Regions from separate parts of the Mesorhizobium sp. B2-1-1 genome, predicted to be linked through region 1. Evidence: riboswitches for the same ligand, from Rfam matches in the RefSeq annotation. Region 1 holds a riboswitch; the other holds the start of a gene.

The links. Region 1 has a riboswitch for S-adenosylmethionine ahead of metX (homoserine O-acetyltransferase MetX). Riboswitches for the same ligand answer to the same signal wherever they lie in the genome.
Positions count from the first base shown of each region.
Region 2: it holds a riboswitch for S-adenosylmethionine, as region 1 does, so the genes downstream of both, FJ972_RS27425 (O-succinylhomoserine sulfhydrylase) here and metX (homoserine O-acetyltransferase MetX) in region 1, are expected to answer to the same signal.

Region 1 covers NZ_CP083954.1:1,449,179-1,456,582, forward strand. The annotation lists gene FJ972_RS07045 (ABC transporter ATP-binding protein/permease) at 1-106, shown strand, start outside; gene FJ972_RS07050 (DUF1194 domain-containing protein) at 212-1,015, shown strand; gene metW (methionine biosynthesis protein MetW) at 1,127-1,741, opposite strand; gene metX (homoserine O-acetyltransferase MetX) at 1,800-2,969, opposite strand; SAM riboswitch at 3,089-3,166, opposite strand; gene hisC (histidinol-phosphate transaminase) at 3,303-4,412, shown strand; gene FJ972_RS07070 (prephenate/arogenate dehydrogenase family protein) at 4,419-5,354, shown strand; gene FJ972_RS07075 (sugar kinase) at 5,351-6,280, opposite strand; gene FJ972_RS07080 (DUF2125 domain-containing protein) at 6,290-7,288, opposite strand.
Region 2 covers NZ_CP083954.1:5,652,461-5,659,864, reverse strand. The annotation lists gene FJ972_RS27430 (BrnA antitoxin family protein) at 1-159, shown strand, start outside; gene FJ972_RS27425 (O-succinylhomoserine sulfhydrylase) at 181-1,368, opposite strand; SAM riboswitch at 1,426-1,503, opposite strand; gene FJ972_RS27420 (2'-deoxycytidine 5'-triphosphate deaminase) at 1,581-2,675, shown strand; gene FJ972_RS27415 (ABC transporter substrate-binding protein) at 2,774-3,547, shown strand; gene araD1 (AraD1 family protein) at 3,596-4,588, opposite strand; gene mmsB (multiple monosaccharide ABC transporter permease) at 4,787-6,079, opposite strand; gene mmsA (multiple monosaccharide ABC transporter ATP-binding protein) at 6,076-7,404, opposite strand, start outside.

The DNA.
Region 1 (7,404 bases):
CGCACTGACCATCGTGAAGGCGTCCGGCGTGCCGGCTCTGAAGCCCGCGCGCATAAGGGCAGGCGCGATCGAGCCGCCGCCGGCCGCTCCTCGCCGCAAGAAATAGCACTTCCGGCATCTATTCGGACCAGCCCGCGCCACGCCACGTGGCAGCTTTATTTCGCCGTGATCGCGAGGGAAGATCGCACCGGAAACATAGCTTGAGCCGGCCATGCTTGATGCTCTCAGCCTGCTTGCCTGCCTGGCCTGCACCGAGGCCGCCGTGACTGCGCCTGCGCCGGATAGTCTGGCCGTTGATGTCCAACTGGTGCTGGCGGTCGATATCTCATTGTCGATGGACGAGAAGGAGTTCGCCCTGCAGCGCGCCGGCTATGTGGAGGCGCTGCGTCATCCCGACTTCATCAAGGCGGTCCGCGCCGGGAACGCCGGTCGCATCGCGCTCACCTATTTCGAATGGGCCGGCACTGTGCGCGACGACGCGCTCATCGGCTGGCAGGTCATCGACGGCGCTGAGAGCGCCAACGCTTTTGCCGACAAGATTGCAGCCCGCCCGTTCCGCAGCTTCCGCGGCACGTCGATCTCCGGCGCGCTCGCCTTCGGTGCAGGGCTTTTCGACCGCACTACTTTCGAAAGCGAACGCAGCGTCATCGATATTTCCGGTGACGGACCAAACAATATCGGGCTGCCCGTCACCGCCACGCGGGATGCGGCAAACGCCAGAGGCATCGTCATCAACGGCCTGCCGATCCTGATCAATCCATCGCCCACCTTCAGCCATCTCGACCGGTATTACGCCCAGTGCGTAACCGGCGGGCCGGGCTCCTTCGTGCTGCCGATTTATACAGCCGCCGAATTCTCGACGGCGATCCGGCGCAAGTTGATCCTCGAAGTGAGCGGCGTTCAGAACGAGACCAGGATCATTCCCGCCGAAGCCGAGGCTCCGATCGACTGCCTGCAAGGCGAACGCGACAGACGGTTCTTGTCGGATCCGTATTTCCCGGAGCTCGATCGCTGAGCCTTCGCCGGGCTATGCGTCCCAACCTGCTGATGACCTTCGTCGCAGAGATCAGCCTGCAGCTCGACTTCGCCCGAAAAGGGGGTGTCATAGCCACCTCCGGGATGGCCCTTATCGCTTCAACAAGAACACCGCTTGCTGGCCGAAGAAGTTCCAGAACCACCATGGCATCGACAGGCCGATCTTCTGGCCGTTGGCGTCGAGCGCGGTCGCCCTTTCCACGGTCGCGCCAAGCTCCTCGCACAGATTGACGAAGTCGCGGATGGTGCAGAAGTGGATATTTGGCGTGTCGTACCAGGAATAGGGCAGGTCCTTGGTCACCGGCATGCGGCCCTTGACGAACAGCGACAGGCGCACCCGCCAGTGGCCGAAATTGGGGAAGGACACGATGGCGTGTTCGCCGATCCTGAGCAGTTCGTCGAGAACGAGCTTCGGGTTGCGGGTCGCCTGCAAGGTCTGCGACAGGACGACGAAATCAAAACCCTTGTCGGGATAGAATTCGAGATCCTTGTCGGCGTCGCCCTGAACGACGGAAAGGCCGCGCGCCACGCATTCGTTGACACCACGCTGCGACAGCTCCAGTCCGCGGCCGTCGATCTGCTTGGTTTCCTGCAAAAGCTCGAGCAGCGAGCCGTCGCCGGAGCCGACGTCCAGCACCCGCGATTGCGGCGGGATCAGACCGGCGATCACCTCGAGATCGACGCGCTGGGCGCGGTTGACGCTCATGGCTTGCCCCTTGTCGTGGTGCGTGACCCTTGATGGACAGGTCTGCAATTTTGCGGGGTCATGCGCCGAGCCCTCTCGCTCGCGCGGCCGAGCCGATGAAGCCATTGATGGCGGCGAACAGTTCCGGCTCGTCGAGCAGGAAGGCGTCGTGCCCGCGATCGGTCTCGATCTCGACGAAGGACACCGACGCGCCGGCGGCATTCAGCGCATGGACGATCGAGCGGCTCTCCTCGGTCGGGAACAGCCAATCCGAGGTGAACGACACCAGGCAGAAGCGGGTCTTGGTGCCGGCAAAAGCATCGGCCAGCCTGCCGCCGTGGTCGGCGGCGAGGTCGAAATAGTCCATGGACCGCGTCATATAGAGATAGGAATTGGCGTCGAAGCGGTCGACGAAAGTCATGCCCTGGTGACGCAGATAGCTCTCGATCTGGAAATCGGCGTCGAAGCCGAAGGTCAGCGCTTCGCGGTCCTGCAGGTTGCGGCCGAACTTCCGGTGCAAGGCTGCTTCCGACAGGTAGGTGATGTGGGCGGCCATGCGCGCCACGGCGAGCCCCTTTTCCGGGCGTTTGCCGTGGTCGAAATACTTGCCGCCATGCCATTCTGGATCCGCCATCACGGCCTGCCGGCCGACCTCGTGGAAAGCGATGTTCTGCGAGGAATGACGCGCGCCGGTGGCGATCGGCAGCGCCGAGAAAACACGCTCCGGATAGCTCGACGCCCATTGCAGCACCTGCATGCCGCCCATCGACCCGCCGAGCACGCAAAACAGTTTTTCGATGCCGAAATGGTCGATCAGCATCTGCTGGGCACGCACCATGTCGCGGATGGTGATGACCGGAAGGTCGAGCCCATAGGGCTTGCCGGTGGCGGGATTGGTGGAGGCCGGGCCGGTGGAACCGAGGCAGCCGCCGATGACGTTTGAGCAGATGACGAAGAAGCGGTTGGTGTCGATGATCTTGCCGGGTCCGATCAGCACTTCCCACCAACCCGGCTTGCCGGTCACCGGATTGGTGCTGGCCACATGCTGGTCGCCGGTCAATGCGTGGCAGACGAGAATGGCGTTTGAACGGGCGTCGTTCAGCGTGCCGTAGGTCTGGTAGGCGATCTGGAACGGCGACAGCAGCGTGCCGGCGTCGAGCTTGAGCGGCTTGTCGGCGCCGAAGCGCACGACCGGGCTCGACGGTTGGTCTGCCTCGTTGTTGGTTCTGCCAGCGCGCTGAGCGGCCATCTCGTCTCTCTTGCTGCACCTTGCCTTTGCGGAAATCGCTGCCGATCTCCGCGCCGCCGATGCGTTCGTCCGGCCGGCCGCGGACAACAAAAAACCGGCATTGCCTTCGCAAAGCCGGTTACGTCGCGCAAACGGCCCTTTAGCGAATTGTTTAACGTGGCTGCAAGCCGACCGGCCAAATCACCACGGAACTGTCGCTGCCCTTCTAGAACTCACCTGCCTCGCCGTCAATGCCGCCTGCTGGCACCACTGCCACCTCTCGACATTGCCGGCCATGGCTTGTATTTCCGCAGCGGCTTCCAGGACGGAAGCGTTCTCGACGGATTTTGCGATATGAGCCAGACCCCGGACAAGGCACGTCCAACCCCGCGCGCGGGCATCATGGACATCCAGGCCTATGTGCCGGGCAAGAGCTCGGCCCCCGCCGGGGTGGACAAGGTCCACAAGCTGTCGTCGAACGAGAACCCGCTCGGCCCCTCGCCGAAGGCAATCGAGGCCGCGCGCGAGGTCGCCGCGAAGCTCGACGTCTATCCCGACGGCACCGCCCGGCGCCTGCGCGAAGCAATCGCCGAGGTGCATGGTCTGAACGCACAGAACATCATCTGTTCCAACGGCTCCGACGAGATCCTCGGCCTGCTGGCGCAGACTTATCTCGCGCCCGGCGACGAGGCCATATTCACCGAACACGCCTTCATGGTCTACATGATCTACATCCAGTCGGCGGGTGCGACGCCTGTCGCGGTCAAGGAGACCCAGGAGCGCGCCGACATCGATGCGATCCTGGCGGCTGTCACGCCACGTACGAAGATCGTGTTCCTCGCCAATCCCAACAATCCAACCGGCACTTACGTGCCGTTCCAGGAGGTGCGCCGCCTGCATGCCGGCCTGCCGAAGAACGTGCTTCTGGTGCTCGATGCCGCCTATGCCGAATATGTCAGGCGCAACGACTATGAGGCCGGCATCGAGCTCGCGGGCAGCTCTCAGAACGTGGTCATGACCCGCACCTTCTCCAAGATCGGACTTGGCGGGGCGCGGATCGGATGGATGTATGGGCCGATGCACATCGTCGACGCGATCAACCGCATACGCGGTCCCTTCAACGTCAATGCGACGGCGATCGAGGCCGGCATCGCCGCCGTCCGCGACCGCGCCCATATCGAGCGTAGCGTCGCGCATAACGAGACCTGGCTGGCCTGGCTGAGCGAACAGATGACCGGGCTCGGGTTGCGGGTGACGCCGAGCGTCGGCAATTTCCTCCTCATTCATTTTCCTGACGACGGCAAGCATTCGGCCGCGGCGGCGGACGATTATCTCACCCAGCGCGGCTACATACTGCGGCGTGTTTCGGGCTATGGCTTTCCCAACGCACTGCGTATGACGGTCGGCACCGAAGAGGCCAATCGCGGCGTTGTCGCGGCACTCACGACATTCCTGAAAAGCTAGAACGCCATGGCATCACCGATGTTCGAAAAGATCGCGCTGGTCGGCATCGGCCTGATTGGCTCGTCGCTGGCCCGCGTCATCCGCCGCGAGGGCCTGGCCGGCCATGTCGCCATCTCGACGCGCAGCGCCGCGACGCTGGCGCGGGCGCAAGAGCTTGGGCTGGGCTCCTCCTACGCCATAGATGCCAAGGAAGCGGTCCGCGATGCCGACCTGGTTATCGTCTCGGTGCCGGTCGGCTCGTCCGGCGCGGTGGCGCAAGAGATCGCGCCGGCGCTGAAGAGGGGCGCCATCGTCACCGATGTCGGCTCGACCAAGGCTTCCGTGATCGCACAGATGCAGCCGCATATACCCGGTGGGGTGCATTTCATTCCCGGCCATCCGCTGGCCGGCACGGAGAAATCTGGGCCCGATGCCGGTTTCGCCGATCTGTTCGACAACCGCTGGTGCATTTTCACCCCGCTGCCGGACACGGATCCGGACGCGCTGGAAAGGCTTTCCGAATTCTGGCGCCGTTGTGGCGCCAACATCGACACGATGGATCCGCAGCATCACGACATGACGCTGGCCATCGTCTCGCATTTGCCGCACATCATCGCCTACAACATCGTCGGCACCGCCGATGACCTGGAATCGGTGACCAAGACGGAAGTCATCAAATATTCCGCTTCCGGTTTCCGCGACTTCACGCGCCTCGCCGCCTCCGATCCGACCATGTGGCGGGACGTGTGCCTGCACAACAAGGACGCGATCCTGGAAATGCTGGCGCGGTTCTCGGAGGATCTGGCTTTTCTGCAGCGGGCGATCCGCTGGGGCGACGGCGACAAGCTGTTCGACCTGTTCACCCGCACCCGCGCCGTGCGACGCTCGATCATCGAGGCCGGCCAGGACATCGACGTGCCGGATTTCGGTCGCCAGGCGGTCGAGCATCCGGCGAAAAACTAGGCTCCTTCAGGCCAGGTCGCCGCCATCATCGCCAGTGTCTCGGCACGATCGGGCGCGCCCAGCCTGCCGCCGAAGCGCTGGCATTTGAGCGCTGCGGCCGCGCTGGCAAAGCGTAGCGCCTGCTCGATCGGCATGGCTTGCGCCAATCCGGCTGCGAATGCGCCATGAAAGACGTCGCCGGCTGCCAGCGTATCCACCACCTTGACCTTTGGCGCAGCGACGTGGCGTACGCAACCGGCCTGCCTGTCATGCCACCAGGTTCCAGCCCCGCCGGCGGTTACCGCGACGAAAGCGTCGGTGCGCGACGCAAGGTCGGCGCATGCGGCCTGCGGGTCCAGCGCCTGGCCGCAGACGATGCGCGCCGCCGGTTCGGAGGCGACGATGTGCGAGGCGAGCGGCAACAGCCGCTCCAGCACTGCCAATGGCGCGGTGTCGGCATCGAGGATCCCAGGGCGGCCGGCAGCGCGCGCAGCGCTGAGCGCCAGCGCCGCAGCACCCGGCCAGCGCACATCGACCAGCACGGCATCGAAAGCCGTGAGATCGGCGACCGGCAAGCCGTCGGGATCGGCCTGAGCGCGCTGATCGTAGAAAGGCACGATGATGCGTTCGCCATGGCCGTCGACAAGGATCGCGGCCAGCGCCGAGGACGCTCCGGGGACGCGACGGACGAGGCTGCAATCGACGCCCTCCGCCTCGATGCCCGATATCAGCTGGTTGCCGACCTGATCATCGCCGGCGCTCGCCCAAAGCCACACTTCGGCGCCCAGCCGGCGTGCGGCGCAGGCGGCACTCGTGGCCATGCCGGAAGCGATCTGGACGCCATCGGCGGCCATGAACTTGCCCTGATGGATGGGCAGCGCTTCGACGCGAAGAATGGTGTCGAGCGTCAGCGCGCCGACGCTCAGGAGTTTTGCCGGTCTGTCCATTGGGGATGCTTAGTCGACCGGCTTGATCTTGCCCAGCGGGATAAAGCCGAGCGAGGCCTTGCCCTTGACCACCTTGAGCGGCATCGACGGTTCGTTGCCGAGCAGCGCCAGGGCGGCAAAGCCTTGTTCGATCTGGTTCTTCTGTTCGGGTATGGCGGCCCCGAGAATGGCGGCCACGGCTTTCGGGTCTTTCAGCCTGATCATCAGATCGGCATCGACCAGGCCCTCGGTGTCGACCGACAGCGGCCCGGAAACGGCGACGTGCGCCGTGCCCGACGACAAATCCAGCCTGCGGATCTCGACGGCCTGGCCGCGCAGGCTTTTCAGTTGCGTGCCGATCAGGGCCAGGCCGTTCTTCAGCGTCGCCTCGCCACTGGCGTCGAGCGGCGGCAGGACGCGGCCCCCGATCGCATCGGGGTCGATCTCCAGATCGCCGAAGCTGCCGATATAGTCGATATCCCTGCCGTTCGGCTGCAGCTGGCCCGCCGCCTTGCCGGCGCTGAACAGTTGCACCGGATCGGTGTCGTCGGCCGGATCGGTCTGGCCGGACAGGCCCTCGGCCGTGAGCGAAATGCGTCGCGGCAGCGGCCATGAGAGCTTGACGTTGGCCTTAAGATCATCCCAGTCGATCCACAGCGGCACCATGCCCGGAACCGAGGTCCTGAGCGGACCGCGCAGGTCCGCGACCGGCGACAGCGGCTGGATGATCTGGGCGACGGCGTTGAAGGAGCCGGCAGAGGCGGCAAGGTTCTTGGCGTCGTCCTCATAAGCAAGATTGTCGCAGGAGACGGCGAAGCTCAGGGGATAACCGCTGACCTGGAGATTGGCGCAGCCGGCCTCGATGCCACTCTTGTTGAGCGTGGCGATCGCCTTGTCGGCTTCGCTCCGGACCCTGTCGGCGAGATAGAACCAGCCGCCGCTGTAGATGGCGAACAGCGCGATGACAAACGCTGCAAGCCAGAACAGGCGGCGGCGATGCTTCGGCTGGCGTTCGTCAGTGGACGTCATGCTGCGGTTCTCGTTCACGCATGGGGGCTGTGGGCGGGCTGTCGATTCTGGCAACGACAAAAGGTAGACAGAGATGGACGGAAAAAACACCGATTCCGGTGTGGTGTTGCCATTCT
Region 2 (7,404 bases), 1.5 Mb from region 1:
GCCGCTTCGCGCCGCAAAGTTGGCCGACCGCCGCTTGCGCGACCCAAACGTGCGGTACAGTTGCGCCTCGACGCCGATGTTGTCGACCGTTTCAGGGCCGGCGGTGATGGCTGGCAGACGCGCATGAACGAAGCATTGCGCAAAGCGGCAGGCCTGTAATCCTCGGTCTGCCACCAGTCCTCATCGGGCCTTCAACGCCTGCGCGATGTCGTCCAGCAAATCGTCGGTATCTTCCAGCCCGACCGACAGCCTGAGCGTGCCGGGTCCGATGCCGAGCTCGGCGCGCGCTTCGTCGCTGAGGTTCTTGTGCGTCGTCGTCGCCGGATGGGTGATCAGGCTTTTGGCGTCGCCGAGATTGTTCGAGATCAGCACGATGTCGAGCGCGTTCTGCAAGGCGAAGGCACCCTGCTTGCCGCCCTTGACGTCAAAGCAGATCAGGGTGGAGCCGCCCGACATCTGCTTCTTGACGATATCGGCCTGCGGATGGTCGGCGCGGCCGGGATAGATGACGCGGGCGATCTCCGGCTGCTCGGCCAGGAAATCGGCGATCTTGCCGGCGCTCTCCGTCTGCTGGCGCACGCGCAGCGGCAGCGTTTCCAGGCCCTTCAGCAGCGTCCAGGCATTGAACGGCGACAGGCTGGGGCCGGTATGGCGGAAATAATCGTGCAGGTTCTCGTCGATCCACTTCTTGTCCGACAGGATGACGCCGCCGAGACAACGGCCCTGGCCATCGATGTGCTTGGTCGCCGAATAGACCACGATATGCGCGCCGAGCTGCAATGGCTTCTGCTGGAGCGGCGTGGCGAAGACATTGTCCACGACCAGCCGCGCGCCGATCGAATTGGCAAGCGAAGCGACGGCGGCGATGTCGACCACCTCAAGCGTCGGGTTGGTCGGGCTTTCCAGGAAAAACAGCTTGGTGTTGGGCCGCACCGCCTTTTCCCAGTTGGCGATATCGGTGCCGTCGACCAGCGTCGCCTCGATGCCGTAACGCGGCGCCAGCGTCTCGACCACCCAGCGGCAGGAGCCGAACAGGGCGCGCGCCGCGACGATATGATCGCCGGCCTTGACGCTGCACAGGAGGGCTGCCGTCACCGCCGCCATGCCGGACGCGGTGGCGCGCGCGTCCTCGGCGCCTTCGAGCGCGCACATGCGCTTCTCGAACATGTCGACGGTCGGATTGGCGTAGCGCGAATAGATGAAGCCCGGTTCCTCGCCCTTGAAGCGGGCTTCGGCGGCTTGGGCCGTCTCATAGACATAGCCTTGGGTCAGGTATATCGCCTCGGAAGTCTCGCCGAAGCCGGAACGCAGGGTTCCGCCATGCACGAGTGCGGTCTGAGGCTTCCAGTTGCGCGTCTTGCTCGTCATCGTCCTATCCAAACACAAAAAAACCGGCCGCGAAAAAGTCGCAACCGGTCCATGCGGCCTTGCGGCCCGACGGTCCTTTAGCGACTTGTTTAACGTGGCTGCAAGCCGACCGGCCAAATCACCACGGGATAACGACCCTTTAGACCCGCGCCACGCTTGCGTCAATTGCCGGCTTCATTAAGAGATTTGTACCAGCAGAGCGGAGCCAGACTTTGCGGCAGACAGGAATTCTTCCCGATCAGGACATTGCGGCGCTGTTCCAGTCCGGCGCGCTGAAGTCGTCGCGTGCGCTCGACGCCGACCAGATCCAGCCGGCCAGCCTTGATCTGAGGCTCGGCGACAAGGCGTGGCGGGTGCGCGCGTCCTTCCTGCCGGGTCCCAACCACAAGGTCAGTGAAAAACTCGACCGGCTGAAGCTGCACGAGATCAGCCTGGCCGACGGCGCCGTTTTGGAAACCGGCTGCGTCTACATCGTGCCCCTGCTCGAAAGCCTGGCGCTGCCGGCGGAAATTTCGGCGTCCGCCAATCCCAAGAGCTCGACCGGGCGGCTCGATATCTTCACCCGCGTGATGACCGATCGCGGCCACGAGTTCGACAAGATCGCCGTCGGCTATCATGGTCCGCTCTATCTCGAAGTCAGCCCACGCACCTTCCCGATCGTCGTGCGCGCCGGCTCGCGCCTTTCGCAGATACGCTTCCGCACCGGCAATGCGCTGCTCTCGGAAGCAGAGTTGCATCAATTGCACCGGGCCGAAATGCTGGTCGCCACCGAACCGCCGAACATCTCCGGCGGCGGCATCGCATTGTCGATCGATCTCAACGGCGACAGTGACGGGCTGGTCGGCTATCGCGGCAAACACCATACCGGCCTCGTCGATGTCGACAAACGCGCGGCGCAGGAGATCGTCGACTTCTGGGAGCCGATCCACAAGAGCGGCGCCGGCGAGCTGGTGCTCGATCCGGACGAGTTCTACATCCTCGTCAGCCAGGAAGCGGTGCATGTGCCGCCGCTCTACGCGGCCGAAATGACGCCCTTCGATCCACTGGTGGGCGAGTTCCGTGTCCACTATGCCGGCTTCTTCGATCCGGGTTTCGGCCATTCGGCGGCCGGCGGCACCGGCAGCCGCGCCGTGCTCGAAGTGCGCAGCCATGAGGTGCCGTTCATCCTCGATCATGGCCAGATCGTCGGCCGGCTGGTCTACGAGCATATGCTGAAGCGGCCGCAGGCGCTTTACGGCACCGAGCTCGGCTCGAACTACCAGGCGCAGGGCCTGAAGCTGTCCAAGCACTTTCGCGCCGCGCCCTGAACGCTCATCACCGTCAGGCAAGATACTTGCCTGCGCCGGCTCGCCATGCTTGGCTGCCTCGCCGGCCGCCGACGTGGCGGCGCTCAAGGGGAATGAAAATGCAGATTTCGAAATGGATCATATCGGCGGCGGCCGCCGCCATGCTGACGCTTGGTGCCGGCGCCCTGTCGGCGCATGCGGCGGAGAAAATCAAGATCGGCACCGAGGGAGCCTATCCGCCGTTCAACACCATCACGCCCGACGGCAAGGTCGAGGGCTTCGACATCGACATCGCCAACGCCTTGTGCGCGCAGATGAAGGTCGAATGCGAGATCGTCACCCAGGACTGGGACGGCATCATCCCGGCGCTGCAGGCCAAGAAATTCGACGCCATCATCGCTTCGATGAGCATCACCGAGGAGCGCAAGAAGCAGGTCGCGTTCACCCACAAATACTATACGACGCCGCTGTCGCTCGTCGCCCTGAAGGACAGCGACATCGCCTCGACCGAACCGGCGGCACTCGCCGGCAAGACGGTCGGCGCCCAGGCGGCGACCACGCAGGCCAACTACGCCCAGGACGTCTATGGCAAGGCCGGCGCCGAAGCGAAGCTCTATCCGACCCAGGAAGAGGCAATCACCGATCTCCAGAACGGCCGCCTCGATGCCGTCCTTTCCGACAAGTTCGTGCTGATGGACTGGATGAAGAAGGCGAGCGACGGTTGCTGCAAGATGGTCGGCGACGTCAAGGGCACCGAGACCGAAGCCGGCATTGCCGTGCGCCTCGAGGATACGGCGCTGCGCGACAAGCTCAACGCAGCCATCGACGCCATCGTCGCCGACGGCACCTACAAGAAGATCCAGGACAAGTATTTCGATTTCGATATTTATTGAGATGGAAGCTGCCGATCTCCTCCCACCAGGGAGGAGATCACGCTCATCTCACAGCGCCTTCACCGCCACCTTCACCGGCTTTTCGATTTCGAGCGGGTTGCGCAGCGGCAGGCCGAAATCGCCGGCCTCGATCTCGAACACGTCGCCGGCTTCGGTCTTGATGCCGTCGGCGAAGGACAGGGTCGCGGTGCCGAACATGTGCACATGCACGTCGCCCGGCTGGCGAAAAGCCGAATATTTGAAATGGTGGTGTTCGAGATTGGCGATGGTGTGCGACATGTTCGCTTCGCCCGACAGGAACGGCTTTTCCCAAATCAACTTGCTGTCGCGCCAGATGCGTGAGGAGCCCCTGATGTCGGCGGGCAGGTCGCCGACCAGGATCTCAGGTCCGAAGGAGGCGTTGCGCAGCTTGGAATGGGCGAGGAAGAGGTAGTTCACGCGTTCGGTCACATGGTCGGAAAATTCGTTGGACAGAGTGAAGCCGACCCGGAACGGCGCGCCGTCGTCGCCGATGACATAGATGCCGGCAACCTCGGGCTCCTCGCCGGCATCCTTGGCGAAGGCAGGTGACAGGAGCGCGGCACCCGGCGCCACGGCCATCGTGCCATTGCCCTTGTAGAACCATTCCGGCTGCACCCCGATCTGGCCTTTCGCGGGTTTGCCGCCTTCCAGCCCCATGCGGAACATCTTCATGGAATCGGTGAGTTGCTCTTCGCCGTCGGTGCTGAGCTTCTTGTGCATGGAATCGCGCGTTGCCGCCGAGCCGAGATGCGTGAGCCCCGTGCCGGTCAGATGCAGATGCGCCGGATCGGGATGATTGATCGGCGACAGCAGCCGCCCCTTCTTGTAGGCGGCGTCGAGATCGACGGTCTCGCCAAGTCCCTTGCGTTCGATCAGCGCGGCAAGGCCCACGCCGGTACGAGCGGCTTCCATCGCCAGCGAATAGACGCTGCGCGCGCCGTTGATGATCCGGGTCTTGCCGCCCGTGCGTGCAACGACACGGATTGTCTCGGCGTCGTCGAGAATCTGCGAGATCAGCATGATCAGTCCTCTCTCATATCTTGGCATGGCTGCCTTCTGGCAAACCCTGACCTGCGCGGCTCGGACTGGCCGTGCCACGGGTTGAACTCGTCGTCCGGATTGCGCTCGCGAGCTCGGTCCTGAAGGACTTTTTCAAGCCGGCGAATTGCCGGCAGCGCCGCGACCGTATGCCTCCTGCTTGCCTCGCCTGAAGCCTGTTCAGGCCTTGTTCTTGTTGTAGACGTCGAAGATCACGGCGCCGAGCAGCACCAGGCCCTTGACCACTTGCTGCCAGTCGACATTGACGCCCATGATCGACATGCCGTTGTTCATCACGCCCATGATGAAGCCGCCGACCACCGCGCCGATGACCTGACCGACGCCGCCCATCGCCGAGGCGCCGCCGATGAACACCGCGGCGATGACGTCGAGCTCGCTGCCGAGGCCTGCCGCCGGCACGGCCTGGCCAAGGCGTGCCGCGATGATCAGGCCGCCAAGCGCCGACAGCACGCCCATATTGACGAACACGTAAAGCGTCAGGCGCTCGGTCTTGATGCCCGACAGCTGCGCGGCCTTGGCATTGCCGCCCATCGCATAGATGCGGCGGCCGATCGTCATGCGCTTGGTGACGAAGACGAACAGCGAGATCAGCAGGCCCATGACGAGCAGCACCACCGGCAGGCCCCGATAGCTGGCGAACTGGTAGACCAGGAACAGCGCCAGCGCGCTGCCGACCAGCGTCTTAATGACGAACAGGGTAAAGGGCTCGGCCTCATAGCCGTGGCGTTCGCGTTTGCGTCGCGTCCGTAGCCCGAAATAGGCATAGGCCAGCACGGCGATCAGGCCCAGCACGATCGTCGTCATGTGCAGCGTCAGACCGCTGCCCATAATCGTCTTGCCGGCTGCATTCACCGTTGGCGGGATCAGCGTCAGCGGTCCGATGACATCTGGAATGAAGCCGGAGCTGAGCGCCTTGAACTCGGGCGGCAGCGGTCCGACCGAAGATCCGCCGCCGAGCAGCGCCTGGCATATGCCGCGGAAGATCAGCATGCCGGCCAGCGTCACGATGAAGCTCGGTATTCGGTGGTAGGCGATCCAGTAGCCTTGCGCCGCGCCGATGAGGCCGCCCACGATCAGGCAGAGGATGGAAACCACCAGCGGGTTGCTGAATATGCCGAGAGGCCAGATCACCATCATCATCGCCGCCAGCGCGCCGATGAAGCCGGCCACGGACCCCACGCTGAGGTCGATATGGCCCGATACGATGACCAGCAGCATGCCGAGCGCCATCACGATGATGAAGGAGTTCTGCTGCACCAGATTGCTCAGGTTCACCGGCTTGAACAGCGTTCCCGAGGTGGTGAACTGGAAGAACACCATGATGGCGATCAGCGCCAGGATCAGGCCGTATTCGCGCAGGTTCGTCGCCAGCGCCGATACGGCGATGCGTGGACGCTGCCCTACATCTTCGGCGACGTTGCTTTGCGGGGCGGGGGCGCTTTCCGTGCTCATGCTGCTTTTCCTTCTCCCCGAACGATGGCGCGCATTATTCTTTCTTGGCTTGCGTCCGCCGCGGGCATTTCGCCGACGATGCGGCCTTCGTTCATGACATAGATGCGGTCGGTGATGCCGAGCAGTTCTGGCATTTCCGACGAGATGACCACGATCGCCTTACCTTCGGCCGCAAGGCGCGCGATGATCGTATAGATTTCATATTTGGCGCCGACATCGATGCCGCGCGTCGGCTCGTCCAGGATCAGCACTTCCGGGTCGGCGAACAGCCATTTCGACAGCACCACCTTCTGCTGGTTGCCGCCGGAAAGATTGCCGGTCATCTGATAGACGCTGGAGGCGCGGATGTTGGTCTGCTTGCGATAGTCGTTGGCGACGGCAAGCTCGCGCAAATCGTCGATCACGCTGTGGCGCGACACGCCGCCGAGATTGGCCAGCGTAATGTTGTGCTTGATATGGTCGATGAGATTGAGGCCGTAGGTCTTGCGATCCTCGGTCACATAGGCAATGCCGTGTTCGACCGCCCTGCTCACAGAGGAGACGTCGATCGGCTTGCCCTTGAGCAGCACCTCGCCGGTGATGCGGCGCCCATAGGAGCGGCCGAACAGGCTCATGGCGAATTCGGTTCGCCCGGCGCCCATCAGCCCGGCAATGCCGACCACCTCGCCCTTGCGCACATTGATGTCGATGCCCTTGATCACCTGCCGCTCGGCATGGAGCGGGTGATAGACCGACCAGTTCTTCACCTCGAACACGACCTCGCCGATATCGGGCTCGCGCGGCGGATAGCGATCGTCGAGCGAACGGCCGACCATCGAGGTGATGATGCGGTCTTCCGAGATGTCCTTCCTGGACAGCGTCTCGATGGTTCGCCCGTCGCGGATGACGGTCACCTTGTCGGCGACCCGGTTCACCTCGTTGAGCTTGTGCGAGATCAGGATCGAGGTCATGCCTTGTCGCTTGAATTCGAGCAGAAGGTCGAGCAGCGCCTGGCTGTCCTTTTCGCTGAGCGACGCCGTCGGCTCGTCGAGGATCAGGAGCTTGACCTCCTTGCTCAGCGCCTTGGCGATTTCGACCAGCTGCTGCTTGCCGACACCGATATTGGTGATCAGCGTCTTGGGGTCCTCCTTGAGGCCCACCTTCTTCAGCAGGGCGCTGGTGCGCGCCTCGTTGGCATTCCAGTCGATGACGCCGTATCGGGCGTGTTCGTTGCCGAGGAAGATGTTTTCGGCGATCGACAGCATCGGCACCAGCGCAAGCTCCTGGTGGATGATGACGATGCCCTTGCGTTCGCTGTCATGAATGCCTTTGAACTGGCATTCCTG